Regions from separate parts of the Tardiphaga sp. 172_B4_N1_3 genome, predicted to be linked through region 4. Evidence: predicted binding sites of a transcription regulator. Region 4 holds the regulator's gene; each other region holds the start of a gene.
The links. The regulator PhoB, encoded in region 4, activates phosphate uptake and scavenging genes when phosphate is short. The targets are predictions, from matches to a motif close to TGTCATNNANCTGTCAT.
Positions count from the first base shown of each region.

Region 1: a site for PhoB is predicted at 5,516-5,532, ahead of AB7783_RS26805 (STN domain-containing protein). Genes of this name have one in related genera too.
Region 2: a site for PhoB is predicted at 3,843-3,859, ahead of AB7783_RS00225 (esterase-like activity of phytase family protein). Genes of this name have one in related genera too.
Region 3: a site for PhoB is predicted at 4,111-4,127, ahead of AB7783_RS06265 (Orn/Lys/Arg decarboxylase N-terminal domain-containing protein). Genes of this name have one in related genera too.

Region 1 covers NZ_CP197238.1:5,679,119-5,686,416, reverse strand. The annotation lists gene AB7783_RS26820 (filamentous haemagglutinin family protein) at 1-2,922, opposite strand, end outside; gene AB7783_RS26815 (FecR family protein) at 3,059-4,042, opposite strand; gene AB7783_RS26810 (RNA polymerase sigma factor) at 4,055-4,615, opposite strand; gene AB7783_RS26805 (STN domain-containing protein) at 4,612-5,355, opposite strand; gene AB7783_RS26800 (ATP-binding protein) at 5,968-7,298, shown strand, end outside.
Region 2 covers NZ_CP197238.1:43,605-50,902, reverse strand. The annotation lists gene AB7783_RS00245 (sugar phosphate isomerase/epimerase family protein) at 38-841, shown strand; gene AB7783_RS00240 (antibiotic biosynthesis monooxygenase) at 904-1,197, opposite strand; gene mbfA (iron exporter MbfA) at 1,351-2,322, opposite strand; gene AB7783_RS00230 (Bug family tripartite tricarboxylate transporter substrate binding protein) at 2,730-3,716, shown strand; gene AB7783_RS00225 (esterase-like activity of phytase family protein) at 3,929-5,284, shown strand; gene AB7783_RS00220 (methyl-accepting chemotaxis protein) at 5,401-7,086, opposite strand; gene AB7783_RS00215 (cache domain-containing protein) at 7,266-7,298, opposite strand, start outside.
Region 3 covers NZ_CP197238.1:1,388,943-1,396,240, forward strand. The annotation lists gene AB7783_RS06250 (ComEC/Rec2 family competence protein) at 1-76, shown strand, start outside; gene lexA (transcriptional repressor LexA) at 95-817, opposite strand; gene AB7783_RS06260 (GNAT family N-acetyltransferase) at 1,119-1,688, opposite strand; gene AB7783_RS06265 (Orn/Lys/Arg decarboxylase N-terminal domain-containing protein) at 1,710-4,067, opposite strand; gene AB7783_RS06270 (molybdopterin molybdotransferase MoeA) at 4,226-5,434, opposite strand; gene AB7783_RS06275 (hypothetical protein) at 5,543-5,827, shown strand; gene AB7783_RS06280 (CbtB domain-containing protein) at 5,891-6,073, shown strand; gene AB7783_RS06285 (CbtA family protein) at 6,077-6,802, shown strand; gene AB7783_RS06290 (HAD-IA family hydrolase) at 6,799-7,298, opposite strand, start outside.
Region 4 covers NZ_CP197238.1:5,310,072-5,317,369, forward strand. The annotation lists gene pstC (phosphate ABC transporter permease subunit PstC) at 1-57, shown strand, start outside; gene pstA (phosphate ABC transporter permease PstA) at 59-904, shown strand; gene pstB (phosphate ABC transporter ATP-binding protein PstB) at 901-1,728, shown strand; gene phoU (phosphate signaling complex protein PhoU) at 1,757-2,470, shown strand; gene phoB (phosphate regulon transcriptional regulator PhoB) at 2,563-3,267, shown strand; gene AB7783_RS25150 (GcrA family cell cycle regulator) at 3,370-3,879, opposite strand; gene AB7783_RS25155 (aspartate aminotransferase family protein) at 4,326-5,564, shown strand; gene argF (ornithine carbamoyltransferase) at 5,564-6,502, shown strand; gene AB7783_RS25165 (aminoglycoside phosphotransferase family protein) at 6,510-7,298, opposite strand, start outside.

The DNA of each region.
Region 1 (7,298 bases), 370 kb from region 4:
GAAGCCGGAGATTGTCGCGTTCGAGTCGATCTCGATCTTGATCTCGCCGCCGTTCACCTTGACTGCGCCCGCCGGCGTGCCGCTTTCGTATTCGTTCAGCCACTGACCGGACGTGTCCAACTTCACGTGATCGCCGATCACAATTCCATCGTCGGCAAGAAGATAGATCTTGCCGCCCGCGATCCGGACATTGCCGTTCATGGCAATGCTTCCGAGGAAGCCTATCGATGGACTTCCAATCTTCTGGATATTCAGCGTGGCACCCGCCGACAGATCGAGGTTTGCCCCCTCTTCCTGAATGAACGACTTGTTGAAGAAGAGGTTGAACGTGCCCATGCCCGATTTGTTGAGCATGCCGGAATCGAGCCATGTGGTCTTCGCGCGCGAAGCCGGCTGCGACGTTCCCACGGGGTTGAAGTATGCCGCGGGCAATGCCGATCCCACATTGAAGCTGTCAGCCAGCCGCGTCGGCGCGCTGGACAGGATCAGACTCGATGTAAGCCACGGAGAGTCCGAGACCGGATCATCGCCGCCGATCTGCAGAACGCCGCCGACAGCAACCTCGCCCCCCGCGACCTGCCGTTCGCCGGCAATCACGCGGCCATCGACTTCACCGTCCATCGCCAAGCCCGCACCGTGATAGATATAGATGCCGCCGGCGCCGCGACCTTCCGTGTAGCCCTGTTCAAACCGGGTGCCATTGTGGCGATCGAGCGGGCTGGTCCAGGTTTCGGTGACGTCGATCCGCGCATGGTAGCGAGAGAAGCCACCCGCGAGGCCGATATATTGCTGGTCCGGCAAGGCATTGCCGATATCATAGATGCGGCCATCCACGCCGCGCAGTTTCGTGGTCGTGATATAGCCGTCGGCATAACGCACCGAACCGCCCGAGACATCCAGCACCGCATTGGTGCGAACGATGATGTCTCCACCGGATTTGAGATTGATCGTTCCACCTTTCGTGGAAAGCTCCGCAAGCGTGGTCAAACCGGTGCCGATCCATCCGCTGACATCGGCGAGCGGCGTACCCGCCCATTTGCCGAGCAGATAGTTGCCCTGGCTATCCTTCAACCACTGAACGCCAGCCATCGGGCCGTCGGCAAAGGTGCCGCCGTTGCGTTTGTCGACATAGACGGTCGCGCCGCGCAGCCAGGAGTCGATGTAGAGGACGCTGTCGCGCAGTTCGTTGATGCGCAATTCGGCCTTCACCGAATTGCTCTCCATGGTCAGCAGCACATCGCGCAAACCGGCAACGCTTAGCAATGCGCCTTCGCCGATATAGAGCCGGCTGCCATCGGCCACGGACTTCTCGCCGTCCGGCGGCTCGTTGAGAAGAATAGGCTGCTTGCTGGCCACCGCCGCGATGCTGCCCGACGGCGCCACCAGGGCGGCGCCGGCCTGGATATCGATCAAATTGCCGCGCAGATCGATGCTGCCGGCGCGGTAACGCGTCGCGACCGCACTCTGTTCGAGCGTGCCGGTATCGGTCAGATCGGGCATCACCGTGGTGAGACTGCCGCCGCCAAGGCTCAGTGTGCCAGCCCTGAAGGAGTACAGGAAGTTTCCGATATTGGCGTCATAGGCGGTGACGCCCTGGGACCAGGCCCGCAGAACGATTGAGCCATCCTGATTGTTGAGAGCTGTGGACGCGAGCATGACGCCGTTCTGCGCAACGCTGCGCCCGACGACCGTGATATTGCCCCGCGCGGCCTCGACCATGCCGGTATTGCCGACACTGTAGCCAATGCTGGCGGCGCGCGCTTCCATTCCATCCATCGCGGCAGCATAGGCGGCCTTGACCTGGGGCTGCGCGCCGTCCCACGTCCAGGAATCGTAAGACATCATGAACGGCATGGGCGCGGACGCCGCAACTTCGATGCCGCGCAAGGCGGTGCTGGTTGTCGAGGTGGGCGAAGCAAACAGCCAGACGTTTTCACCGGCCGCCATGAGCGTCTGCCCGCCCGGTGTCCTGATCGTCCCGGCATTGACGACGCGCGGCGCAAACAGCATCGCCTTGCCGCCGACATGACTCTCGATCAGCGCCCCGGCCTCCACCAGAACGCTCCCGGGAGTCGTGCCGTAGACGGCGGGAGTCAGAGTCGGATTGCGTTCCGTGGCCGCATCGCCAAAGGTCGGGAGCGGGCTGAGGACATTGGGGTCAGTGAGCAGTGTCTTCATGACGCCAGCCGTGAACTGCGCATTGCTCAGACCCAACGACGACGCCACCAAGGTGTGGACGTTGACCTGGCTGGAGCCGCCGAAAATGATGCCGTTCCTGTTGACGACATACACCTGGCCTTCAGCCTTGATGGTGCCGAGTATCTGACTCGGCGCAAGCGACGGATCGATCACCCGGTTGAGCGCCACCCAGTTCGCGACATCGGCGCCGCCTGCCGTCTGGTTGAAATACAGATCCGTGTCACGGCCGATGTTGAACTTCTCCCAGGTCAGAATCGCCTTGGAGTCGGTTTGTCTGATTTCCACCTGCGTGCGACCGCCCGACGTCGTCTGCGTCGGCAGCCTGGCGCCTCGCCACAGGGTCGGATCGGCCTGAACATTCGGTGCAACGACGAGGCCGCCCGGCGTCAAGCCATTCGGGACGGTGGTCGCCGCCGTCATCGCAGCGGCGCGCGCCGCGCTCTGCATATTACGCATGTTCTGCAGGGCGTTCGATGCGCGGACCATCGCCTGCGATGCGGTTTGCGCCGCCTGCTGCGCGGCCGCCTGTGCAGCAGTGGCCGCCATCGCGGTCGCCGCCGTCGGGGAGGCCCCGCTCCCGCCCTGGAGACTCCGCGCCTGCGCGCTACCCGCTGCGATCGACAGTGTCACGATACTGACACCGACCAGCAGTGCGGCACGTCGGCCATCAAAATGAGAGCGGGGCGAACGAGCGCCGCAGGACACAGTCGGAAGCACGGACATAGGATGCACTCTCAAGAACAGCTTGATACCGGATCGTCGCGATGGTCCGCGATCCCTAGTGCATGTGATGCCTTTCGGCCGTGATGACCGAAACGAAAACTGAAAAAAATTTAAGAGTCCAAAATGCGCTGCAGGTTCAGCCGAGCAACACAATCCTGCCGGGTAGCGCCGTGGCATGCGCGCCGAAAGCCTGCACGAGCTGATCGATCACACGATCGACATTCTCGACGCGAAGCCGGGCGCTAAAGCGCTCGCGGCCGAGCGCCGCGTTTGTCAGGATGATTTTGCCGCGACGATATCGATTGAGCTCTGCCACCACATCGGCAACCGGCGTGGACTGGAACACGAGATATCCCCCCTGCCACGCCGCCACAACCGCGCCGTCGACGGCTTTAACAGCGCCGAGACGTTCGCCGGAATAGGTCAATTGGGAGCCAGCCGGCAGTTTGGCGTTCGCGCCGCCGAGCTCTACCCGGACTTCACCGGCAAGACAGGTAACGCAGACGGCGTCTGCGGCATGGCGAATGTTGAAACGCGCTTCGCGCGCCACAATCTGCCCGTCGCCGGCGACCACCGTGACATCCGCAGCCACGGACGGCGATGTCGCAACCATTGCCTCACCGGACAGAAGTTCGATCCGATCCGGCGCTTGTGAGGTGGTCCGCATCGCGATGCTGGTGCGTGTGTTCATATCGATCGCCACATCGCCGAACAGCTTGAGCTGGCGCCGCTCGCCGACATCGGTGCGAAAATCCGCGCCCAATTCCGACAGCGTCGGCCACAGCTCCAACGGCGGCCGCGCAACCATCACCGCTGCCCCCGCAGCCGATGCGGCCAGCGCACCGCCGAGAAAAACGCGTCGCCCGACTCTGGGTGGCGCCGCGCGCGAGATGTCCGCTGTGCCGCCAAATGCCTCCGCCGGCACCTGGCCGATCGCCTGCCAGGACCGGCTCACGCGGTCGAAAGCTGCCGCATGATCAGGACTTTTCGCCATCCACCGTTTCAATCCGTCGAGATCCAGCCCATTGGCCTCGCCGGAGGCGAAACGCACCACCCAGTCATAGGCTTGCTCCTCCAGCGCGCTGGAGTCGATTGGGCTCTGATCGGCAGCAGTGATCACCCCGCGTCCTCGTCACTCATGGCAGCAGTCTTCATTGTCCGATGACTTCAAGGCCTTCGGACCGAAACGCTGAACGATCTTTTTTTCCAGGCGGCGCCCACAATGCAGCACGGCCGCCTTCAATTCCAGTTCGACCATGCGCTGCGACAGGCCCAGTTGCTCGGCGATGTTGCGCAGCATGCGGCCTTCCACGCGGGCGGCGAGAAGGATGTGACGGCGCCGGGGCGACAGCTCGGCCAACGCCCCGCGCACGGCCTCTATGTCCGACCGCGCCATGGCTACACGTTCCGGATCGGGCGCATCGTCAGCCAATGACAGCGCCGTGCGGACGTCGTCAAGCGTCACCCGTTCGCGCTCTTTGAGCCGACGCTTCAGCGCCAGGCGATAGGCCGTACGCAGCAGATACAGGAACGGACTGCGGACAGGCTCAGCCGGCGCCGCATTGTCCAGCCGTAGCCACGCATCATGCAAGGCGTCATCGGCGCGATCCACGGAGCCAAGTCGGCGGGCAAGCTGGACCTTCAACGCCTCATAGTCGAGCAGCAGATGCTGGCGCAGGTTCTGTGCCTTCATCGCGCCATCTCGAGCGCGGGCCCCGTGCGGTCACGGCCGACAGGCTCGTCGGCGGAGAAACGACATTCCCTGGACATCGGCGACGGCGGAAAAACAGCCAGGATCACCGGCTGCGGCATCCCGACCGGCGGCAGGCCGACATTGGTCCGCCCGAGCAACGCGACAATCCGAGCGCCTTGCTGCGCGGCCTTGTCCAGAACTTCGGCCCGCGAAATCGCACCATCCGCTGCCAGCCAGAGGCGAAGAAGGATGTCCTCGTCGCTCGGCGCGCGATCGGGCGCGGCACAGAGCGCAGCGCTGATCCGCGCTTGCACTGCGGCGAGGTATCCCTCATAACGCCGACGTTGGGCCACAACATCGGACACCGAGCGACCCGTCACCTGTTCCGGACCAATAGTGACTGTCCCATCCGCAGTGACTTGCGGCACATAGCCGGTGCCATCCAGCAACCTTTGCAGGGCGACGGCGCGCGTGAAGGCGCCCGCGACGACACGAGACGAACGGCGATCGACGAGCGCGGCATTATAGAAAACCTCGAGCCCCGTCACGACACTGTAAGCCCTCAATGCTGCATCCAGCGACTGCGCCGGAATATCGAATTGTATGAGTTCATCCGGCGAAACAGGGATGGCAGAACCATCGGCGCCGGACGGACGAACCGACGCGCCGACGAAAAATGCGACCATCCACCCCAGCAGAACAAGCTGAGTGCAGCGACGTGCCTGGCCGACGATCGTCACCCCACCTGCCCTCAAACGCACAACGCTTCCGGAACGGATCGACGGACTGGCTAATGCCGCTTCAACAGCTATTGGGTATCCTATCGCCCGCCACGGGGCTCAATCGAATAACCAAGCGAACCTAGCAGCTCGCCGGCAGGAAAGTTGTTAGCGTCGCAATACTACAGTATCATGACTATAAAGATCATGCACCGAGCCACCGTCGCGCTCCTTGCGCGTTCTCGAAAATCTTGACACCTCCAGCGTAGTCAAGACAATCTGCGGGCGCCGCTCGGCGTTTAGAGGCGGATCAGTCGCTATATGTTTCCATTACTAGCCAATACCGCGATAGCCATGGCGTCCGTCACGGCGCTAACGATGAGATGGTCAGCGCTCTGTCAAAAGCCGATGTCCGCTTTGCGCCAACTGCTGTCACTCATCTGCACGTCGACGCATGACGCGCCTATTGCGCTGCCCCATCCGGATCGCGCGAATCGCCCGATTTGATATTGGGCCCACCTGGCCGATGCTTTCCAGATCATACCATGCTCACCCTGGCCTGAGACATAGCTCCCGACATTGCCATGATCGCGCAATTGGATAGATTGCTTCGTCCGCCGGAAAGAGTGAAAGGTGGCATCCAAAGAAGGGGACAACCCATTGGACGATTCCGCGAACCAATGCGCGTATTGCGGGTTCACGATGCAATTGGATGCACGCTTTTGCGGTGGCTGCGGGCGGCCAAGGGCTGCTCCAACTGCGCTTGGCGTTCATGCACTCTCATTCCTGCAATCGCAAATCCCGCCAGAACTCGCTGAGCGTATCATGCGGTCCGGCACATCCATGCTGGGCGAGCGCAAACGTGTCACCGTCCTGTTTGCCGACATCCAGCGGTCGACCGAACTCATCGACCAGTTGGACCCAGAAGAAGCGCTGGAAGTTATTGGCCCAGTGCTCAAGCGGCTGATGGACGCCGTGCATGAGCACGATGGATTGGTCAACCAGACGCGCGGTGACGGCATTATGGCGCTCTTCGGCGCCCCCATTGCGAGCGAAGACCACGCCGTCCAGGCCTGCCGCGCAGCACTGGCTGCGAGAAATGCGATCATCGAATTCAATCGTCTGCATCAGCGCTCGATCAGTATCAGAATTGGCCTGAATTCCGGACAGGTCATCATTCATTCGATCGGCAACAATCTGGCGATGAACTATGACGCCGTTGGAAAAACGGTTCACCTCGCCGCCCGAATGGAAGCGCTTGCCTCCCCTGGCTCGATCAAATTGTCGTCCGACACCTTCCAACTCGCGAAGGGCTTCATCAGCGCATTGCAGCTCGGGCCCGAACAAGCCAAAGGGGTCGCCGAGCCGGTGGAGACCTATGAACTGGTGTCGATGCGGCCGCGCACGCGCTGGCAGGCTCGCTCATCCGGCGGCCTCAGTCCGCTGATCGGACGTCGGACAGAATTAGATTTCCTCAAGAAACTGCTGGATAACGCCGCTGCGGGACGCGGACGCGCGGTGACCATTGTCGGCCCTGCCGGGATCGGCAAATCGCGTCTGGTCCATGAGTTCATCGCCAGCGTTCCTGAAGAATGGCTCGTCCTACAGACGACCTGCGCTTCTCAACGCGCGAACTCCAGCTACTATCCCGTCAGCACGTTGATACGTGAGCTCTTCGGCGTACGCGCCGAGGATAGCCCCGCCTCGGCTGCCAGCCGGACCAGCACCCGTGTTACCCGCCTCAATCCAAATCTGCCCCCACATCTTCCGGCCATCCTCTCGCTCCTGGATCTCAACAGCGAGGACGAAGACTGGAAAAAGCTTGAGCCATCCGAAAGACGCAACAAGGTCATCGACGCCATGAAGACGCTCGTCTTCTCGCAGGAACGGTTGACGCCCTTGCTCATCCTGATCGAGGACATCCACTGGATCGATGCCGAAACACAGCTCATTCTGAACAGCAT
Region 2 (7,298 bases), 5.3 Mb from region 4:
GCTCCGGCCAGCCTGACATCGGGAGTAGAAACATCACTTGACCGTTTTCTCGCTCGCCCACCTCACCGTGCTATCGCTGGCGCCGCCAGAGATGATCGACGTTGCCGCGCGCTGCGGCTACCGGAGTGTCGGACTGAGACTGATCGCCGTGACCGCGGAAAGCCCTGGCTACCCGCTGATGAACGACAAGGCGATGATGCAGCAAACCAAGGCGCGTCTCGCCGATACCGGACTGCACGTGCTCGATATTGAACTCGTCAAGATCACGCCCGGGATCGACGTCGCGGCGCTTGAGCCGATACTCACCGCTGGCGCGGAGCTCGGAGCCCGCCATGTCATCGTCGCGCCCTATGATCCCGACTTGTCCCGCCTCGCCGACCGACTGGCGGCCATCGCCGATCTTGCGGCGCGATACGGCATCATGCCGGTGATGGAGTTCTTTCCCTGGACCAATGTGTCGAACCTGCACAAGGCGCGCGCCATCGTCGAGACCGCAGGCCGCGCCAATGCGGGTATCCTTGTCGATACGCTGCATTTCGACCGCTCCGATAGCAGCCTCGCCGAACTCGACGACATGCCATCGCGCTTGCTGCCGTTTTTCCATTTTTGCGATGCTCCGGCGGAGAAGCCTGGCACGGTGGAAGGACTGCTGCACACCGCGCGCGCTGAACGGCTGCCACCCGGCGACGGCGGCATCGACCTCTGCGCCATCGCCGCGCACCTGCCGAAGCATATTCCGGTCGCGCTCGAAGTGCCGATGGATGCGCTGACCCGGGAGCGCGGCCCCGAAGAAGTCGCGCGCCGCGCAATCGCCGGCGCGAAGCGCCTGCTGGGAGATTGAGAATCTAGCGAGTAATCTACGCGCACATGCCACCGCCCGGCATAGCACCTGTCTCGCGCGCGTTATGCCAACGTATGAACGATAACCGGCCCGGCTATCGCTGTGGCTGGTCCAATCAGCAAGGGCGCTAGATTCTGTTCGCTCCATGCGAGCCCGCGTCGGTTCGACTCCTCGGCGCCCGCGAAATTGTTGAAGATGCTGATCGCCGTCACCGTATCGTCGGACGCATAGACCACATAATAGGCCATGAAACCTTCGACATCACTGATGATCGGAATGGCACCTTCCTTGATCCTGCGCGTCAGTTCCTCAGCCATGCCGGTCTTTGCCTTGCTCTGACGAATGGCAGCATACATGGGACGCTCCTTTACCCGTAAGCTGCCCGCGATCGCACCTGCCGCGATCATGCATCGCACACACTCATCATCGGCGGGACGAGCAGCAGGGTTTCCCGCGCATAGAACCTACGCCATCCCGCGCAACGACGCCATCTGACGCCTCCCCACCCACTACGCGCCTCCGATCAATATTCCCACCGCCAGAACGATGACGCCGCCAAGCACCACCTGAAAGACGGCCTGCAGGAACGGCGTATCCATATAGCGCGCCCTGATATAGGCGATGGCCCAGAGTTCGAAAAAAACGACAACACCCGCGATGGCCGTCGCGATCCAGAATGCATTCGGCCAGCTGTCCGGCACGAGATAAGGCAGAGTATGGCCGAGACCGCCCAGCGTCGTCATCAGCCCACAGATGCCGCCACGTAGCCACGGCGAGCCGCGTCCGGTCATGGAGCCATCGTCCGACAGTGCTTCGGCGAAACCCATGCTAATGCCGGCGCCGATCGACGCGGCGAGGCCAACAAGGAATGTCTGCCAGTTGTGATGTGTTGCAAACGCGGCCGCAAACAGCGGCGCCAGCGTCGATACGGAGCCGTCCATCAAGCCCGCAAGACCTGGCTGGACATATTGCAGGACGAACATCCGGTGGCGGGTGTTATCCTCGATCGTACGAACGTCGGACGTCAGGATGGCATCCGATAATTTGGCCGCGAGATGCTCGTGTCCTTTTTCCAGCTCGGCCAGATCGCCCAGCAACTTGCGAACGCCGACATCCGTCGCCTGCTCGGCAGCCCTGGCGTAAAAGCGCTCGGCCTCGAACTCCATCCTCTCGGCCTCCTTGCGGATGGTTTCGAGCGACAGGTTACGCGTGAGCCAGATTGGTCGGCGGCGGATGAAGCCCTTGACGTCTTCGCGCCGGATCGGCGGAAGGTTCGGTCCGAAGCGCTCCTCATACATCTGCAACAGCAGATGTCGATGGCCCTTTTCCTCTTCGGCCATCTCGCTGAAGACTTTCGCGGAATCGGAATAGCGCTCTGCCAGATCCTCGGCGAAGCTGAGATAGATCCGGCTGTCCTCTTCCTCGCTGGAGATCGCAACCGCCAGCACCTCGCGTTCGGTAAGCTCCGAAAACGCCTTCATATCAACGCCTTGCTTAGTTTAGAATTATTCTAATTTATATAAGAGCTGCTGTGCATTTGTCAAAGAGCTTTGGGCCTGCGCGGCGCTGAACCTGTCGCTGGTCGGGAAGCAGTAGCAGCGACGAGAAGGACCGCGACGAACCGACCGTGCGTGCTCCGGAGGTCGCCCCGGCATTCGCACCGACCCCGACGTGGAGATGCTGCGGAGATCAGCGGCCGTCTGCAGGTGCTGTCGCTCACGAACGCGAGAAGGTCGACCTGGTGCAGCAGAAGTCGATGCATGGCCTACACCATCGACAGCGCGCTCACCTAAACTGCATACCTTTCCGCTTCCGTGCGTCACCGACCTCCGCTAGTTTGCCCGCAACAAACACGAGCTACCAAGGCCGATTCAGGGAGAAAAGCGGAATGCACGGACTTTCAATTCTTCGCGGTGTGGCGAGCGCATCCTTTATCGGAGCGCTGCTGTTGGCGACCCCGGATGCCATCGCACAAACTGCGAATTATCCAAACCGGGCGATCACGCTGGTGCTCCCTTTCGCCGCAGGCAGCGGCACCGACACCACGACGCGCCTGATCGCCAAGGAACTCGGCACCGCACTGAACGCCAACACCGTGATCGACAACAAGGCCGGCGCCAATGGCTCGATCGCCGCCAGTTTCGTCGCCCGCGCCCCCGCCGATGGTTACACGCTGTTCGTGACCACCAACACGACGCATTCGGCCAATCCTTTTCTGCTCAAGACCATGAGCTATGATCCGATCAAGGATTTCACGCCGATCGCGCGCACCGGCGACCTGCCCTTCATGCTGGTGATCAATCCTGAGATTCCCGCCAACTCCGTGGAAGAGCTGATCGCGCTCGCCAAGAAAGAGCCGGGCAAGTACTCCTACGCATCGGGCAGTTCGTCGGCGATCGTCTCGGGCGCGACCTTTGCCCGCCTCGCCAAGCTCGATCTCCTGCACGTGCCTTACAAGAGCTCACCACCGGCGCTCACCGATGTCATCGCCGGCCGTGTCAGCATGATGTTCGTCGACGTTCCGACCGGCCTGCCGCATGTCAACGCCAAGGCGTTGAAGTCGCTTGCGGTGACCACGAAATATCGCTCCAAGCTTCTGCCGGATCTGCCGACCATGGACGAGGCCGGCGTGAAGGGCTTCGACATCACCTCGTGGCAGGGCTATCTCGGTCCGGCCAACATGCCGAAGGACATCGTCGTCAAGCTCAACGCCGAAATCCGCAAGATCGTCGAACGCCCCGAGATCCAGAAAGACCTTGCCAACCGTGGCATGGAAGCCTTTTCCGGTACGCCGGAAGAATTCGACACCTTCCTGAAGGATCAGCTCAAGGTGTGGGAGAAGCTGATCACGGATGCGGGGATCGAGAAGCAGTAGAGAAGCAGCACCGTTCGCCGTCTCCGCCCCACGCCTGCCTTTGGCGTGCGAGGCGGAGACGATGGCGGAGGGGCTGTGACCTAACCCGCAGCCGCGGCGACCCCATGCCGCAGCTCTTTCCCCCGCTGTCACCCAGTCGTCACGGAACTGTCAGCGCAGCGTAACGCCTGCCCCCCAGAACACCGCGCATGGTCACCACAAAGGAGACAACCATGCGCAGCACATTCCTCTGCTCCGTCGCTTCCCTCGTCATGCTCACCTCCGCCGCTTTCGCCCAGACCGAAGGTGAATTCCCCGCCAAGCTCGCCGGCCATGCCGTGCTGCCGGCGACGTCGACCATCGATGCGCCTGCGGATGCGCCGAACGACCTGAAGACCTCGGGCAAATACACCACCGGCAAGCGCGTCGACGCGCTCGGCACCGTGATGGGCAAGTCCTATGAGCGCGCCACCGGCATCTCGCTGCCGATGAAGGGCCAGCCGCTGCAGGGCCATTCCGGCATCAAGGTGATGCCCGACGGTTCGTTCTGGGTGCTGACCGACAATGGCGCCGGCTCGCGCTACAATTCGGCTGACTACATGATCTATCTCAATCATCACAAGATCGACTGGAAAAACGGCAAGGTCGAGCGTCAGGCCACCGTGTTCCTGCACGATCCCGACAAGAAGGTGCCGTTCCGCATCGTTCATGAAGACACCGCCAAGCGCTATCTGACCGGCGCCGATGTCGACACCGAAGGCTTCCAGATCGTTGGCGACAATTTCTGGATCGGCGAAGAATTCGGCCCCTACATCATCAAGGCCGACAAGACCGGCAAGGTGTTGGCCGTGTTCGACACCGTCGCCGACGGCAAGCCGGTGCGCTCGCCTGACCATTGGTCGGTGCAGTCGCCGGGTGCGCCGGGCGCCACCTACACCACGGTCAATCTGCGCCGCTCCAAGGGCTATGAAGGCTTCGCCTCCTCCAAGGATGGCAAGTTCCTCTACGGCCTGCTCGAAGGCCCCATCTGGGATGCCGAGAAGAAGGACTGGGAAAAGGTCGACGGCAAGGAAGCCTCGCGCATCCTGGAATTCGACGTCGCTAACGAGAAGTTCACCGGTCGCTACTGGCAGTATGTGTTCGAACAGAACGGCAATGCCATCGGCGACTTCAACATGATCACCGCCGACAACGGCCTGATCATCGAGCGCGACAACGGCGAAGGCACCAAGGACAAGGCCTGCGCCGATGGCAAGCGCGGTGAAGACTGCTTCCCGGATCTCGCCAAGTTCAAGAAGGTCTACAAGATCGAACTGAACGACGCCAATGTCGGCAAGCCCGTTCGCAAGATTGGTTTCATCGACCTGATGAAGATCCAGGACCCGAACAAGCTGGCCCGCAAGCCGCTGAATGACGGCGTTCTGACCTTCCCGTTCTTCACCATCGAGAACGTCGACCAGGTTGATGCCACCCACATCATCGTCGGCAACGACAACAACCTGCCGTTCTCGTCGAGCCGCGAGCCGAACAAGGCTGACGACAACGAGTTCGTGCTGCTCGAAGTCGGCGACTTCCTGAAGGCGAAGTAATCAACGCGAGCAGGCCCCCGCCTGAAACGACGAAAGCCCTCCCGCAAGGGAGGGCTTTTTGCGTTAGAGCGTGATCTACTTTCCTCTCCCACAAAGGGAGAGGGGAAGAAGAGCCTCTACGCCGCACGCACCTTGGTCAGGAACTCGTCCACCGCCGTCCGCAACATGCCGGACTGGGTGTCGAGCTCCCTGGCATTCGACAACACCTGCGAGGCCGCCGTCCCGGTCGCTTCTGCTGCACTGCTGACGCCGCCGATATGTTCGCTGATTTCACTGGAGCCCGCCGCGACCGACTGAATGTTGCGCGCGATTTCCCGCGTGGCCTCGCCCTGTTCCTGGACGGCCGAGGAGATGCTGGTGGTGATCTCGCTCATCTGCGCGATGGTCCCCGTAATGGCGCTGATCGAGAGTACGGCTTCGCTGGTCGATGCCTGCATAGCTGCGACCTGGGCGGAGATCTCTTCGGTGGCCTTGGCGGTCTGGCTTGCCAGCGCCTTCACTTCCGAGGCGACGACCGCAAAGCCGCGGCCGGATTCGCCGGCACGCGCCGCTTCGATGGTCGCATTCAGCGCGAGCAAATTGGTCTGGGAGGCGATGCTGTGGATCAACTGAACCACTTCGCCGATCTTCTCCGCGCCGCTGGACAGCAGCTGAACGGTCGCATTGGTGCGTTCCGCATCGCCGACTGCCTTGCTGGCAATTTGGCTCGACTGCGAGACCTGCCGCAGGACTTCGCTGACCGAAGCCGACAATTCCTCGGCGGCGGCTGCAACCGTGCTGACATTGTCCGACGACCGCTCCGACGCGGCGCCGACCGTCGATGCGCGCGAACTCGCATCGCTGGCAGTTGCCGTCATGGATTGCGCGGTGGTCTGCATCCCTGCCGCTGCCGTCGATACCGAGCGAACAATCCCGTTGACGCTGCGTTCGAAATCATCGGCGATGCTCTCCATGGTCGAACGACGCTCGGCAGACGCGCGCGCCTGCGTCTCGGCTTCGATCTTGTCGAGCCCGCGAATCCGGACCGCGTTGTCCTTGAAGACCTGAACGGTCGATGCCATCGCACCGATCTCATCGCCGCGCCCGGTCCCGGGAATGTCGTCTTCAAGCGCACCATCGGCCAGCGTGCGCATCCGCGCACCGAGCTGACCGAGCGGGCGGCTGATGCTGCGACCGATCATCCAGGCGATGCCGCCCGCGACCGCACCAATAGCAAGGATCGCCAAACCGAGCGCCCAGACGATCGGCTTCAACCTGGCGTCGAGGTCTTCCAGATAGGCTCCGGCGCCCACATACATGTTCCATCCCGGGATCGCAGCGGCATAAGCAACCTTACGCAGCGGCTCCGTCTGGCCGGGTTTGACGTAGTCGTAGAACATCGTGTGCTCGCCCTTGGCAGCAACACTGTCGCGCCACTCGCGACCGATCGCCTTGCCATTGGTCACCACATCGAGACGGTTCTGACCGATCTGCTTGGCATCCGGCGACAACACCGTCACGCCGTCCATCATGGAGCCGAACAGGTAGCCCGCGCCGTTGTCGTAGGTCATCGTGTTTGCACGACGACCGAATTCTGCCATCGCGGCTTCCTTGGTGAGCTGGCCGGCGTCGACTTGTTTTTGCAATCCGATCGCCACGCTGCGCGCGGCATCGACGAAGTGGCGAAGCTCCTCGATCCTTGAGGTCATCATCTCGCGCTGAACGAAATATCCCGCGAGAACGCCAGACGCGCACAGACCAAGCAACATGACACCCACCAGAATACCTAGCTTGGGCGTGATCGTCAGATTACTTATCTTCACAATGAGCTCTCCAAAAAAGGTCGCGGGTGCAAATACCAATTGAGGAGAAGAATACCGAACAGACCTTTTTTTGTTCTTTACAAACCAAACCCGCAAATCATCGAGCCTGTGATACTTGATGATGAGCAACGATTGCAGCGCTACAAGAGCTCGCTCTCCGCGAGAGAAGAGGAAAGGCTCTACGCTGCGCGAACCTTCGCGAGGAATTCATC
Region 3 (7,298 bases), 3.9 Mb from region 4:
GAACAGTCGTCCACCGCAAAACCGGCCGGTGGATGCGACGCCGGCGGAAACCGATCTTCAACCCGAAGATCAGTAATCCGCCGAGGCGCAAATCTCAGTAGCGGCGATACAGGCCGATCAGCTTGCCCTGAATGCGCACCCGGTTGGGTGGCAGGATACGGACCTCGTAGGCGTCATTCGCAGGCTCCAGCGCGATCGACGCGCCGCGGCGGCGGAAGCGCTTCAACGTGGCTTCCTCGTCGTCGATCAGGGCCACCACGATGTCGCCGGTGTCGGCGCTCTCGTTGCGCTGGATCAGCACGGTGTCTCCGTCGAGAATGCCGGCGTCCTGCATGGAATCGCCGCGCACTTCGAGCGCGTAATGTTCGCCGGAACCGAGCATGTCTGCGGGCATGCTGATGGTGTGGCTGCGGGTCTGCAGCGCCTCGATCGGCGTACCTGCCGCGATCCGGCCCATCACCGGGATGGCAACTGTGCGGCCATTGTCATCATCGCCGCTGTTGCTGGCGATGCTGGCGGCCGAACGCACCTTGCCAAGCGTGCCTTCGATGACGCTGGGCGTGAAGCCGCGGCGGCCGGTACCGCCGGTGACCGGCGCGCCGAGCTCTGGCAGCTTGATGACTTCGATGGCACGGGCGCGATTGGGCAGACGGCGTATGAAGCCGCGTTCTTCCAGCGCGGTGATCAGACGATGGATGCCGGACTTCGAGCGCAGGTCGAGCGCATCCTTCATCTCGTCGAAGGAGGGCGGGACGCCGGCTTCCTTCAACCGTTGATCGATGAATCGCAGGAGTTCGTATTGTTTGCGCGTGAGCATCTGAAGCCATCCTCAGTTGACGGTGTCGGCCGCCGCGTGCGTTTCAAAGGGCCTTCGAACGGTGAGCCTCAATCCAGAGACGATCGTTCGAAGATCGGTTGCGCGAGTTCGGGCACTCTCAAACTACTCAAAGCCACAGAATCTCGAAACAAATCATGAACGAACACTATATGTTCCATATGTGTTCTGCAATGCTTAATTTGCCGTCAACAGAATGCACGTTGAGCGAGGTTTGAGGAGGCTGTTCCTCACCTGCCGTCGACCGCGGCGGAGATGGAAAATGCTTCCGCGGTCGCCTGGGCTACGCGGACGTCATGCGCCCAATGGGCGGCGGCGGAGTCGTGGAGCCGGTGGCCAGCGAGCGCTGAACCATGATCGTGTCGGCCCAGCGGCCGGAGCGATAAGCGACGCCGGGCAGCAAGCCGACGCGGGCGAAGCCGAAGCTTTCATGAAGGCCGAGGGAGGCCGTGTTGTCGGCATCGATATAGCCGATGATCTGCCGAAAGCCGGCCGCCGCGCACACGTCGATCAGTTCGCGCATCAACAGGCGGCCGATGCCCCGGCCGACATGTCCGTGGTGGATATAGATCGAATGCTTGACCGTGTAGCGATAGGCCGGTCGCTTGCGGAACAGCACCACATAGGCATAGCCGACGACCTCGCCGCCTTGCGTGGCGACGAGGTGGGGGAACCGCTTGCTGCGCAGGTTCTTGCGCCGGTCTCTGAGATCATCGGGCTGCGGCGTGTCGGCGTCGCTGACGCCTTCCTCGACGCCTTGCCGGATGTGCCGGCGATAGATCGCCAGCATGGCATCGACGTCGGTGTCGCGTGATGGTCGGATGACGACCGGCTGTTCGAGTTCCGTTGGCAAATCTGGCTCCTTACGTGCTCCCTATTCGGAGACCACGTAAGTGTAAAGCCGGATCCGGCCATTGGCGTCGACCTTGCGGTAGATGCCCTGGATCTCGACGTCGAAGCCCGGGAACGTGTTGAAGCAGGTCTCGAACATCCTGAGATAATCGATCATCGGCTTTGACCGTTCGGTGAGCCGTTCTCCGGGTACGATCGTGGCGATGCCGGGCGGGTAGACCACGAACGGCGTCGTCGCGACGCGCCCGAAGATCTCGTCGATCGGGAGGTAATCGACGTCGTTGCGCACCAGACAGCGCGCGGCATCATGGGGTGACATGGCAATCTCCGGCAGATGGTCGGCGGAGAATTGCCTGGTCTGGAGCTCGCTCACATTGGCCTCGCGAAAGAACCGGTGCATGTCGCCGCACAGATCCCGCAGGCGTATGCCCGCATAACGCGCCGGCCTGCGCCTGGCGAATTCCGGGATGACGTCTTCGAGCAGGGCGTTGTCGTCATGAAACTTCTTGAAGGCGACAAGGCCAGATATCAGCGTGCCGGCCTTGCTGGCCTCCACGCCGGGCGTCAGCAGGAAGAGCAGCGAGTTGAGATCGTTCTTCTCCGGCACGATGCGATTTTCGCGCAGGAACTGCGCGACCACGGGCGCGGGGATGCCGTGTTCCGCATAGCCGCCGGTGGTGCGGTCGAAGCCGGGTGTCAGTACCGTCAGCTTGTTGGGATCGGTCATGGTGAAACCGGCTTCCATGCCGGGGAAGCCATGCCAAGCGGCGTCAGGCGCGAGCTGCCAATAAGCCGGATTGGTGGCCAGCTGGTCAGTGCCGATGCTTTCCCAGGGCACATTGTGAACAGCGCCTTCGCTGGCTGCGTCGGGAATCGCGACGCGCTCGGGCACGAAGGGTTCGAAGAACCAGCGGCGCTCGGTGCGGGTTTCCTTCTCCTCGAATTCGCGGCGCACCGCGCGCATCTTCTTGCGCAGTTCGATGCCGAGGCGGATCGTATCGTCCCACAACACTTCGCCCGAGCGGCCCTTCATCATCTGCGCGCCGACATCCAATGATGCGAACAGTGGATAGAATGGCGAGGTCGAGGCGTGCTGCATGAAGCTTTCGTTGAAGCGCCGGTGCTCGACGCGGCGCTTCTGCCCGCGGATGTGGCGATCCTTCATGTGGATCTGCGACGCCTGCGAGAAGCTCGCGAGCTGCTTATGGGTCGACTGCGTCGCGATGATACCCGGGGAATCCGGACCAAGCTCCTTGAGCCCCATGGCGAAGCGACCGGCATAGAGCGGGTGGAATTTCATGAAGCCCGCCCAGGCTTCGTCGAACAGGATGTAATCGCAGAGATGGCCGATGCGCGCGATGATCATCTCGGCGCTGTAGATGGTGCCGTCATAGGTGCACTGTTCGACCACGGCGACGCGGAACGGGCGTGGACGCTTCCAGGCCTCGGGATCCGTGACCAACGGATTGATACGGATGCGCTCGCGCAGCGCGTCCTCGTCGAGCGCGTCCCAGTTCATCGGGCCGATCAGGCCCCAGGGATTGCGCGTCGTTGGCACATAGATCGGCACACCGCCTGAAATCATCAATGCGCCGTGCAAGGCCGCCTTGTGGTTGTTGCGGTCGAACAGCACGAGGTCACCATCGGTGACCAGAGCCGATAGCGCGACCTTGTTGGAGGTCGAGGTGCCGTTGAGCACGAAATAGGTTTTCTCCGCCCCGAAGATCTGCGCGGCTTCCTTCTGCGCCTGCAAAGCAGGGCCCTCATGGGTCAGCAGATCGCCGAGATCGAGCACCGAATTGTCGAGGTCGTCGCGAAACACGGCTTCGCCGAGATGTTCCATGAACACGCGGCCGATCGGGCTGCGGCTGTAGAACACGCCGCCATTGTGGCCCGGGCAGGTCCAGAGCTGGTTGCCTTCCTCGGCATAGTCGACCAAAGCGCCGAAGAACGGCGTCTTCAGTGTCTCGGCATATTGCTTCAACCGGCTGATCAGGTTCTTGGCGATGAACGGCGGGGTTTCCTCGGACAGGAAGACATAGCCGTCGATGAAATCGAGCACCTCGACCGGGACGTCTTCAAACCGCTTGCGGCGGATCAGCAGGATGATCGGAAAGTCGAGGCCCCGTTTGCGCATCAGGTTGATCAGCGCCGCGGTCTTGCCTTCGAGGCCCTTCTTGCCCCAGTCGACCACCATGCAGCCGATGGCCGCGTCGGTCTGGACTGCGATCGTGGCGTCTTCGAGCTTGCGTGCCTTGACGACCTCGAAGCCGGAACGCTCGATCTCATCGACGATCTGATTGAGCCGAATGCCCTCGAGATCGTCGGCGTCGAATGTTGGCATCGCAAACAGGAAATTGAAGCGTTTGAAATAGTCCATTTGTGCACCGATCTTGTTTCGCAGCGATGTCTCGCTGCGTTACGTGACAATTCAGTGACTGAAGCCGCGTTAAGGTATCTCAGTCAGAAAAAAGCTCAGAGAACATGCCGCGCGGCGGAAGTTCCGGTGGCCCGGCATCCCATCGCGCATCTCGGCCTTTAAACAGGCAGTCGCATGATCGCGCAGGAATCACCAGCGGCGGCGGCGAGAGCGAATGGCTTGCGGATCAGAAGTCCTTCGGCAACAGCCAGATTTCCTAGCAGCGACGAGTCCTGTTTCATCACCGGCGTCGCCACCACGGTGCCGTCGGCGCGGGTTTCCACACGCGTGCGCAGATAGTCCTCGCGCTGGTCGTTGGCGGCGAGGTCGCGGCCGAGCACCGCGGGTTCGAGCGCGTGAGCGACCTCGTTTCGGCCGGACAGCGCGCGCAGCAGCGGCACCATGAACAGGAAGCCGCAGACATAGGACGAGACGGGATTGCCGGGCAGGCCGATCACGCGCATGCCCTGGCGGCGTCCGTGCATCATCGGCTTGCCGGGCCGCATGGCGATGCGCCAGAACGCCATCTCGACGCCGGCATTGATCAGGGATTGCTGCACGAGGTCGTGGTCGCCGACCGACGCGCCGCCGGTGGTGATCAGCACGTCGGCCTTCAGATCGATCGCGCGCTGAATGGCCGATGTGGTCGCCTCCAACGTGTCGACGGCGATGCCGAGATCGACCACCTCGGCGCCTTCAGCGCGGGCCAGCGCACGCAGCGCGAAGCCATTGGAGAGCACGATCTGGCCGGGGCCGGGGACCGCACCGGGCATGACCAGTTCGTCGCCGGTGGCGAGCACGGCAACGACCGGCCGTCGCCGCACGGGCAGTGACGGATGGTTCATCCCGGCGGCAAGCGCCAGATCGCGGTCGGTGAGGCGGGTGCCGGCGCGCAGCAGCACATCGCCTTCATTGAAATCGACGCCGGCCGGGCGGATATGCTTGCCGGAAATCGCAGCTTCGTTGATCCCGACGACGTCACCTTCGCGCGTTGTGTCTTCCTGGATCACCACGGCGTCGGCGCCAGCGGGCAGCACGCCGCCGGTGAAGATTCGCAGGGCTTCGCCGGTCTGCAGCGGGCGGTCGAACGGCTTGCCTGCGGCGATCTCGCCGATGACGCGGAGCTTGGCGCCCAGTGTCGCATCGGCGGCGCGCACGGCATAGCCGTCCATCGCTGACATGGGCTCCGGTGGCTGCGTGCGCAGCGAAGCGATGTCGCGGGCGAGCACGCGGTGGAACGCGTCTTCCAGCGGCACCATCTCCTCAGGCAGCGCATCGGCGCCTGCGAGAATCGCGGCCATGGCATCGGTAACCGGCATCAGGGCCATCGCGGGGATCTCCGGCAGTGTGGGCGCCCGTCATAGCGGAGAGCGGGAGCGGACGCAAAACCACTGGCGCTTTGGCAGGGCAGGGAAACACGGTAGACATCGGCGATCATGACCGACAACCACGCCGCAACCGCCGATGAAGCGCCTGTCTGGCGGGCAGATGTCGATGCGCTGGCGTTCCGGCCGTCCGGCCATCGCGGGCTATGCATGGTGCACCGTCATGCGTTCCGGACGCTGCTCCGGCGCTACCCGTCGCCGGAGGACTGCGCGGCCTATTTTCAAGACCACAGAGCGGTGTTCCAGGCGGCGGCTAGCGCCAAGCTCGTGCGTGCGTCGGTAGCGGCAGATGCGAACTTTCATCTGACCAGCCGCGATCTCGCCCGCGCGATGTAAAATTAACGGTCGCGCCGCCGGAGCAACTCGGCTAAATTGGCCCTCTATTTCGCGAGGATTCCGATGCAACAGACCCAGACCGCCCAGATCTCCGCCGTCACCACTGACGTTAATGTCGTCGTGCAGGCCGTTCTGGCCATGGCGCTCGGTCTGTTTATCGTCGGGGTGGTCGGTTTCTCGCATATCAGCGCGGTCCATAATGCGGCCCACGACACGCGCCACGCCAACGCATTCCCCTGCCACTGAGACATGTCCGTCTTCAGGTCGATCGTTTTCTCGGCAGCGCTGGCTGGCGTGATCACTGGCGCTGCCATCACCGGCGCCCAGATGGTCGGGACCATTCCCCTGATCCAGAAAAGCGAAGTTTATGAGCGCAAGGCGGAAGCTCCGGCTGCTGTTGCGCCGACGGCTGCCGCGCAGCCCGCCCATACGCACGACCATGGCGCCGCCGCCCATAGCCATGAGGCCGAATGGGAGCCCACCGAGGGCTTGCAACGCAATGCCTTCACCACCGGCGCCAATATCCTGACGGCCATCGGCTTCGCGTTGCTACTGGCCGGCATCTTCGCGCTGCGTGGCCGGGCCGTGAGCTGGCGGGAAGGGCTGTTCTGGGGTCTCGGCGGTTTCGTCGTCTTCACGGCGGCGCCCGGCCTCGGCCTGCCGCCGGAGCTGCCTGGAATGCCTGTCGCCGACCTCACACTGCGCCAGACCTGGTGGATCGGCACTGCCTGCGCCACTGCGGCGGGGCTCGCCCTGCTGGTCTTCCGCAAGGCGTCATGGGCCGCCATTCTCGGCCTTGGCCTGATCGTCCTGCCGCACCTGATCGGCGCACCGCTGGCGCCGGCTGGCCATACGGATGTCCCCGAAACGCTGTCGCACAGTTTCGTCGTTGCAGCGGTCCTGACCAGCCTGCTGTTCTGGGCACTGCTCGGCGTCCTCACCAGCATCGCCTTCCAGCGCATCTCGCGGACCTAAAGCCCGAGTGCCTTGAGCGCCTCGGCGACCGATGTCGGCGAGGTGACGTGGACGGCCTGCAATCCGCAAGCGCGAGCGGCTTCGATATTATCGGCAAGATCGTCGAAGAACACGATGCGGTCGGCGGGGATGCCGATTTCCGCGATGACGTGCTCATAGGATTTTGCATCGGGCTTGCGAAGCCCGATCGAGGACGACAGAAACACCGTGCGGAAGTGACTGAGCAGATCGGCATGGTGTTCCGAGAAATGCGTGACATGCGCGACATTGGTGTTTGAGAACGCGTAGAGCGGCCAGCGCTTCGAGGCATGCGCGAGGAGTTCGGCGATGCCCGGCATCTCCCCGACGAAGATCGCATTCCAGCCTTCGAGAAATTGTGCCGGCGTCAGATCGATACCGAGCGTGTCGTGCAGATGCGCAAAGAATGCGTCGTCGGAAATCTCGCCGCGCTCGTGTCGCATATAGACGTCGCCGCGCGCAAACCGGCTCACGATGT
Region 4 (7,298 bases):
GTGCTCTCGGCAGCGCGTCTGATGCTGCTGCGTCTGGAAAAGAAGGCGGGCAACTAATATGAACCCGATTTACGCTTCACGCCGCCGCAACGACATGATCATCCGTGGGCTCTGCATGGGTGCCGCTCTCTTTGGCGTCACCTGGCTCGCGCTGATCCTGTTCACGCTGTTCTACAACGGTATCGCCGGCATCAGTCTGCAGATCTTCACCCAGAACACGCCGCCGCCCGGCTCCATGGAAGGCGGCCTGCTCAATGCCATCGTCGGTTCGATCATCATGACCGTCATCGGCGTCGGCATCGGCGCGCCGCTCGGCCTGTTTGCCGGCACCTATCTCGCGGAATACGGCAAGCACGACAAACTTACCTCGGTGATCCGCTTCATCAACGACGTGTTGCTGTCGGCCCCGTCCATCATCATCGGCCTGTTCGTTTATGGTGCGGTGGTGGTTCCGATGGGCGGCTTCTCGGCTCTCGCCGGTTCGCTCGCGCTCGCCGTGATCGTGATCCCCGTCGTGGTTCGCACCACTGAAGATATGCTTGGTCTCGTGCCGAACCCGCTGCGTGAAGCGGCCTCGGCGCTCGGCCTGCCGCGCTCCCTGGTCATCAAGCGGATCGCCTATCGTGCAGCCCGCGCCGGTCTCATCACCGGCGTGCTGCTGGCGACCGCGCGTGTCGCCGGTGAAACGGCGCCGCTGCTGTTCACCGCGCTGAGCAACCAGTTCTTCAGCCTCGATCTCACCAAGACGATGGCCAACCTGCCGGTGACCATCAACAACTTCGTGCAGAGCCCCTACGAGTACTGGAAGCAGCTCGCCTGGAGCGGTGCCCTGATCATCACCTTGACCGTACTTGCCCTTAACATTGGCGCGCGCATTCTCGGCGCCGAGAGGACAGCAAAATGAGTGAGCTTTCTGTGTCGTCTGGCGTTCCTTCCGTCTCGATGCCGCCGCCGTCGGCCCTGCAGGGCGAGACCCGTCCCAAGGTCACCGTGCGCGACCTGAACTTCTACTATGGCGAACACCACGCCCTGAAGAAGATCAACCTGACGCTGATGGCGAACCGCGTGACTGCGTTCATCGGCCCGTCGGGCTGCGGCAAGTCCACGCTGCTGCGCATCTTCAACCGCATGTATGATCTGTATCCCGGCCAGCGCGCCGAAGGTCAGCTCATGCTCGACAACCAGAACATTCTGGATCCGAAGCTGGACCTCAACCTGCTGCGCGCCCGCGTCGGCATGGTGTTCCAGAAGCCGACTCCGTTCCCGATGACGATTTACGAAAACATCGCCTTCGGTATCCGCCTCTACGAAAAGATCTCCAAGTCGGAGATGGACATCCGCGTCGAGAGGGCGCTGCGCGGCGGTGCACTCTGGAACGAAGTCAAGGACAAGCTCAACGCGTCGGGTCTCAGCCTGTCGGGCGGTCAGCAGCAGCGCCTGTGCATCGCGCGCACCATCGCGGTGCGGCCGGAAGTGATCCTGTTCGACGAGCCGTGCTCGGCGCTGGATCCGATCTCGACCGCGAAGATCGAGGAGCTGATCGACGAGTTGAAGGATCAGTACACGATCGCGATCGTGACCCATAACATGCAGCAGGCTGCCCGCGTCTCCGACAGCACGGCCTTCATGTATCTCGGCGAGTTGATCGAGTTCGATCAGACCAACAAGATCTTCACGTCGCCGACCGATCGCCGCACCCAGGATTACATCACCGGCCGCTTCGGCTGACGCGACATATTCGCGGGAGGAATTTGAGATGGCTTTTGAACACACCACCAAGGCTTTCGATGACGATCTGCAGGAGCTGACCCGTCTCGTCGCCGAGATGGGTGGCCTCGCGGAACGGCAGATCGTCGAATCCGTCGACGCGCTGATCCGCCGGGATGTCGCACTTGGCGCCCGCGTCGTCGCCACCGACTCCGAGATCGACCAGTTGCAGCGCACGATCGAAGAGCGCGCCGTGCTGACCATCGCCAAGCGCCAGCCGATGGCTGTCGATTTGCGCGAGATCGTCGGCGCGCTGCGCGTCGCCACCGATCTGGAACGCATCGGCGATCTCTCCAAGAATATCGGCAAGCGCGTCAATGCACTCGACAGCGACTTCCATCCGCTGAAGCTGATCCGCGGCCTCGAGCACATGACCGACCTCGTGACCACCCAGGTCAAGGCCGTGCTCGACGCCTATGCCGCACATGATCTGCCCGCCGCGATGACGGTGTGGAAGGGCGATGAGGAAATCGACGCGATCTGCACCTCGCTGTTCCGCGAACTCCTGACCTATATGATGGAAGACCCGCGTAACATTTCGTTCTGTATCCACCTGATGTTCTGCGCCAAGAATATCGAGCGGATCGGCGACCATGCCACCAATATTGCGGAAACCGTGTTCTACATGATCGAGGGCCAGCAGATCCTCGACAAGCGCCCGAAGGGCGACATGACCACATTCGCGAATACGCCGACGGTCTGAAGCATGATCCGGAAAAGTGGAAGCCAGTCTTCCGCAAGGATCATGATTTAAAGACTTGTCGGACGTCACTGAGGGTATTGATCAAGATGGCTGTGAATGCACGCATTCTGGTTGTGGAAGATGAAGAGGCACTAACGACGCTGCTTCGCTACAACCTCGACGCCGAAGGCTATGATGTTGAAACCGTCGCTCGCGGCGACGATGCCGACACCCGCTTGAAGGAGCGGGTGCCGGATCTCGTGGTGCTCGACTGGATGCTGCCGGGCCTGTCCGGCATCGAACTGTGCCGCCGCTTGCGCGCACGGCCCGAAACCAAGGCATTGCCGATCATCATGCTGACGGCGCGCGGCGAAGAGAGCGAGCGCGTTCGCGGTCTCGCCACCGGCGCCGACGACTACATCGTCAAGCCGTTCTCCGTGCCGGAGCTCCTGGCCCGCGTGAAGGGCCTGCTCCGTCGTGCAGCTCCCGAGCGTCTCGCTACTGTCCTGGCGTTTGGCGACATCGAACTCGACCGTGACAAGCGCCGCGTGGTGCGGTCCAGCCGTCCGATCGATCTCGGTCCGACCGAATATCGCCTGCTGGAGTTCTTCCTGGAACATCCGGGCCGCGTGTTCAGCCGCGAACAGTTGCTCGACAGCGTCTGGGGCCGCGACATCTATATCGACGAGCGCACCGTCGACGTGCATATTGGCCGCCTGCGCAAGCTGCTCAACCCCGCCGGTGAGCCCGATCCGATCCGCACCGTGCGCGGCGCCGGCTACGCGCTGGATGACCGCTTCGACAAGGCGGCGGAGTAGGTATCTTCCTTCTCCCCGCAAGCGGGGCGAGGTTAGAAGCCCCAAACAAAAAATGCCCGGCTCATCACCGGGCATTTTCATTTGGTTTAGATGCTTTCCAGCTCAGCGCGTCGGCTTTGGCACTGCGCGGCGGCGGTCGCTTGCCGGCTGATAAGCGATGCGCGAGTGATGCGCGCAATAGGGGGCGCCGGCCAGGGCCTTGCCGCCGCAGAAATAGAAGTCCGCGCTCGACGGATCGCCGATCGGCCAATGGCAGGTGGCTTCGTTGAGTTCGACCAGCGACAGGCGCTGGCTGATCGGCACAATGTTGTCATAGGCGATCGGATCGGGCTCGGCCTCGATCTCGTAATTATGGGCCAGCGCGGTGTTGCCGCGCGCCATCGGGCGGGCGACGCGTACCATCTGCTGCACCGGGCGCGCCTTGCGCTGCCGCGGAGCTGCCGAGGAGGGGCTCTTGGCACGGCCGGACAGGCCAAGGCGGTGAACCTTGCCGATCACGGCGTTGCGGGTCACGTTACCGAGTTCCGCAGCGATCTGGCTGGCGGAAAGGCCGCCTTCCCAGAGTTTCTTCAACTGTTCGACGCGATCGTCGGTCCATGTCATTACCGTCATCGCCGTTTTCCCTTCGTGAGCGCCGGCCTGACCGGGCAGCGCTGCGAGTTGAGACTTCAAAAATCCCTGCGGTCAGAATCCTTTAGCGCTCACCGGGCGCGAATTTCGCGTCCGGCTGTTACGCCGCACTGGATGTGTCAAAAGGATCTACCGCCGCACGAGATGTCGTATCCGACGAGGCAAAAGCTACAATATGCCGTGACTCGCGCGCAAGAGTCGGGCATGCCGCGTCCACATGCTTCTGCAAGTAAAGCTGCAAAATCGGCTTTTTCTGCGACTCCGTGTGACTCGAAAGCCGCAGTGCGCGGTTGACAGTCTTCACAGCACACATAGAATAATGCCCACGTGCCGCCCGAGAAGGGCGGCACGTTTCGTTTCTAGGGTCCGTTGTTCGATTTCGCACAGTTGTCATCGACGCGGCCGCAGTCTTTTCGATCGGATCGGTTATGACCAGCAACGCAACGTCTTCGCCCCTCTCTCAGGCTCACTTGCTGCCTGTTTTCGCGCGTGCGGATGTCGCTTTCGAGCGCGGTGAAGGCGCGTGGCTGATTGGAACCGATGGCGAGCGCTATCTCGACTTCACCAGCGGCGTTGCCGTGAACGCGCTGGGCCATGCGCACCCACATATGGTCGCCGCATTGCAGGAGCAGGCCACCAAGCTCTGGCACATGTCGAACCTGTTCAAGAGCCCGGACGGCGAGCGCCTCGCGGCCCGGCTGTGCGAACAGAGCTTTGCCGACTTCGTGTTCTTCGCCAATTCGGGTGCGGAAGCGATGGAATGCGCGATCAAGGTGACCCGCCACTATCATTTCTCCAAGGGCCATCCCGAGCGCACGCGCATTATCACCTTTGAAGGCGCGTTCCATGGCCGCACCCTCGGCACGCTGGCTGCGACCGGCGCTGCCAAATATCTCGAAGGCTACGGCACGCCGCTCGACGGCTTCGATCAGTTGCCGCTCGGCGATATCGAAGCCGTTAAGAAGGCGATCGGTCCGAACACCGCAGGCATTCTCATCGAGCCGCTGCAGGGCGAAGGCGGCGTGCGCGCGCCGAGCAACGCGTTCTTCGGCGCATTGCGCGAACTCTGCGACAAGAACGGCATCCTGCTGATCTTCGACGAAGTGCAGACCGGCATGGGCCGCACCGGCGAGTTGTTCGCCTATCAGCGCATCGGCGTGACGCCGGATGTCATGTCGCTGGCCAAGGCGCTCGGCGGCGGTTTCCCCATCGGTGCGTGCCTCGTTACGGCGGAAGCGGCCGAAGGCATGGCGCCCGGCTCCCATGGTTCGACCTTCGGCGGCAATCCGCTGGCGGTCGCCGCGGCGAATTCCGTGCTCGATATCATGCTGAAGCCAGGCTTCTTCGACCATGTGAAGAAGATGTCGCTGTTGCTGAAACAGAAACTCGCGGGCGTGGTCGACGGCCATCCTGATGTGCTCAGCGAAGTGCGCGGCGAAGGTCTGCTGATCGGCCTCAAGGCTGTCGTGCCGGCCGGCGATCTCGTGGCCGCATTGCGTGACGCGAAGCTGCTGACGGTTGGCGCCGGCGACAATGTAGTGCGCTTCCTGCCGCCGCTGATCGTCAGCGAGGCCGAGATCGAGCAGGCCGTGCAGCGGCTGGAACAGGCCTGCGTGGCCCTCGGCTCATCCGCCAAGGCATCTGCAAAGACGCAGGGAGCCGCGTGATGAGCACGTCACCGCGGCACTTCCTCGATCTCACGGCCGTGCCGGCCAGCGAGTTGCGCAATATCATGAACGCGGCTGCCGCCATGAAGGCGAAGCTGAAAGGGCGGGATGGCTCGAATGCCGAGCCCGATCGTCCGCTCAAGAACAAGACGCTGGCGATGATCTTCGAGAAGCCCTCGACGCGCACCCGCGTGTCGTTCGAGGTCGGCATGCGCCAGCTCGGCGGCGAAGTCGTCATGCTCACCGGCGCCGAAATGCAGCTCGGTCGCGGCGAGACCATTGCCGACACCGCGCGCGTGCTGTCGCGCTTCGTCGACATCATCATGATCCGCATCCTCAATCATGACTCGCTGATGGAGCTCGCGGAAAATGCGACCGTGCCGGTCATCAACGGCCTGACGCGCTTCTCGCATCCCTGCCAGGTCATGGCGGACGTGATGACCTATGAGGAACATCGCGGCCCGATCAAGGGCCGCACCGTGGCCTGGACCGGCGACGACAACAATGTGCTGATGTCCTGGGCGCATGCGGCCGAGCGCTTCCAGTTCAAACTCAATATCGCGACGCCGCCGCAGCTGTCGCCGAAGAAGCCGTTCAAGGACTGGGTCAAGGCGGCAAACGCGCCGATCACCTTCAGCGACGATCCCGATGCGATGGTGAAGGGCGTCGATTGCGTCGTCACCGACACCTGGGTGTCGATGGGCGACAAGGACGGCGAGACCCGCCACAACCTGCTCAAACCCTATCAGGTCAATGCGCGCCTGATGTCACTGGCCAAGCCGGACGCACTCTTCATGCACTGCCTGCCGGCGCATCGCGGCGAGGAGGTCACCGACGAGGTCATCGACGGTCCGCAGTCGGTGGTGTTCGACGAGGCCGAAAACCGTCTGCATGCGCAGAAGGGCATTCTGGCCTGGTGCCTCAACGCGGTGGCGTGAGGCGCGATCAGCGATCGAGTTCTGTCGCGGCCAGCTCGGCCACCTGAAAGTCGATGCTCGCCGGATCGTCGTCGCCGAGGAACCATGCGGCCGAGAGGCCGGTCCACGCCAGGACCCATTGCAGCAAGCGATGGCGATCGAGCTTGGCCGCGTCGCTGACGACCTCGACACGCCGCTGGAAACGGCCTGGCAAGGTCGAGACCGGGCGCGTGGGGTCCGAGAGATCCGGGTTGGTGAAAATGTTGGCGAAGTCGAAGCCGCGCTCGCCGATGATGTGCTTCGGATCGATGGCAAGCCAACCACGCTCCCCGAAGTCTAGCACATTGTCATGGTGGAGGTCGCCGTGCAGCACGGTCACCTCGCGCGGGTCGTCCAGCAAAGCGTTGGCCGTTTCGGAACAGCGACGTAACAGGCCGCCATGGGTCGCTGCGGCCGGCGCGAGTTCGCGGAACCAATGCTGCAGCGGTACCAGCGGAGGCGGCGATTTTTGCCTTGGCCGGTGCAACCGTGCCGCCACGGCGCACAGGATGCGCGAGGCTTCGTCGTCCTGTCCACCACGCGCCATGTCGGAGAGCGAGGCCGGGCCTTGTGCGCGTTCCATCAGCAACGCGTCGTCATGGCGAGCCAGAACCCGCGCGGCGCCGTCGCCGTCCCACCATTCCAGTACCGCACTGCCGGCGCGTTCGTCCTCGCCCCTGGCCAGTTTCAGCATCGCCGGCTGGCCCCGATGCAGGACTGGCAGCAAATATCCGGCGTGGGAGGTAATGGCCGTGCCGTCCGGGACGAGGTGCCATCG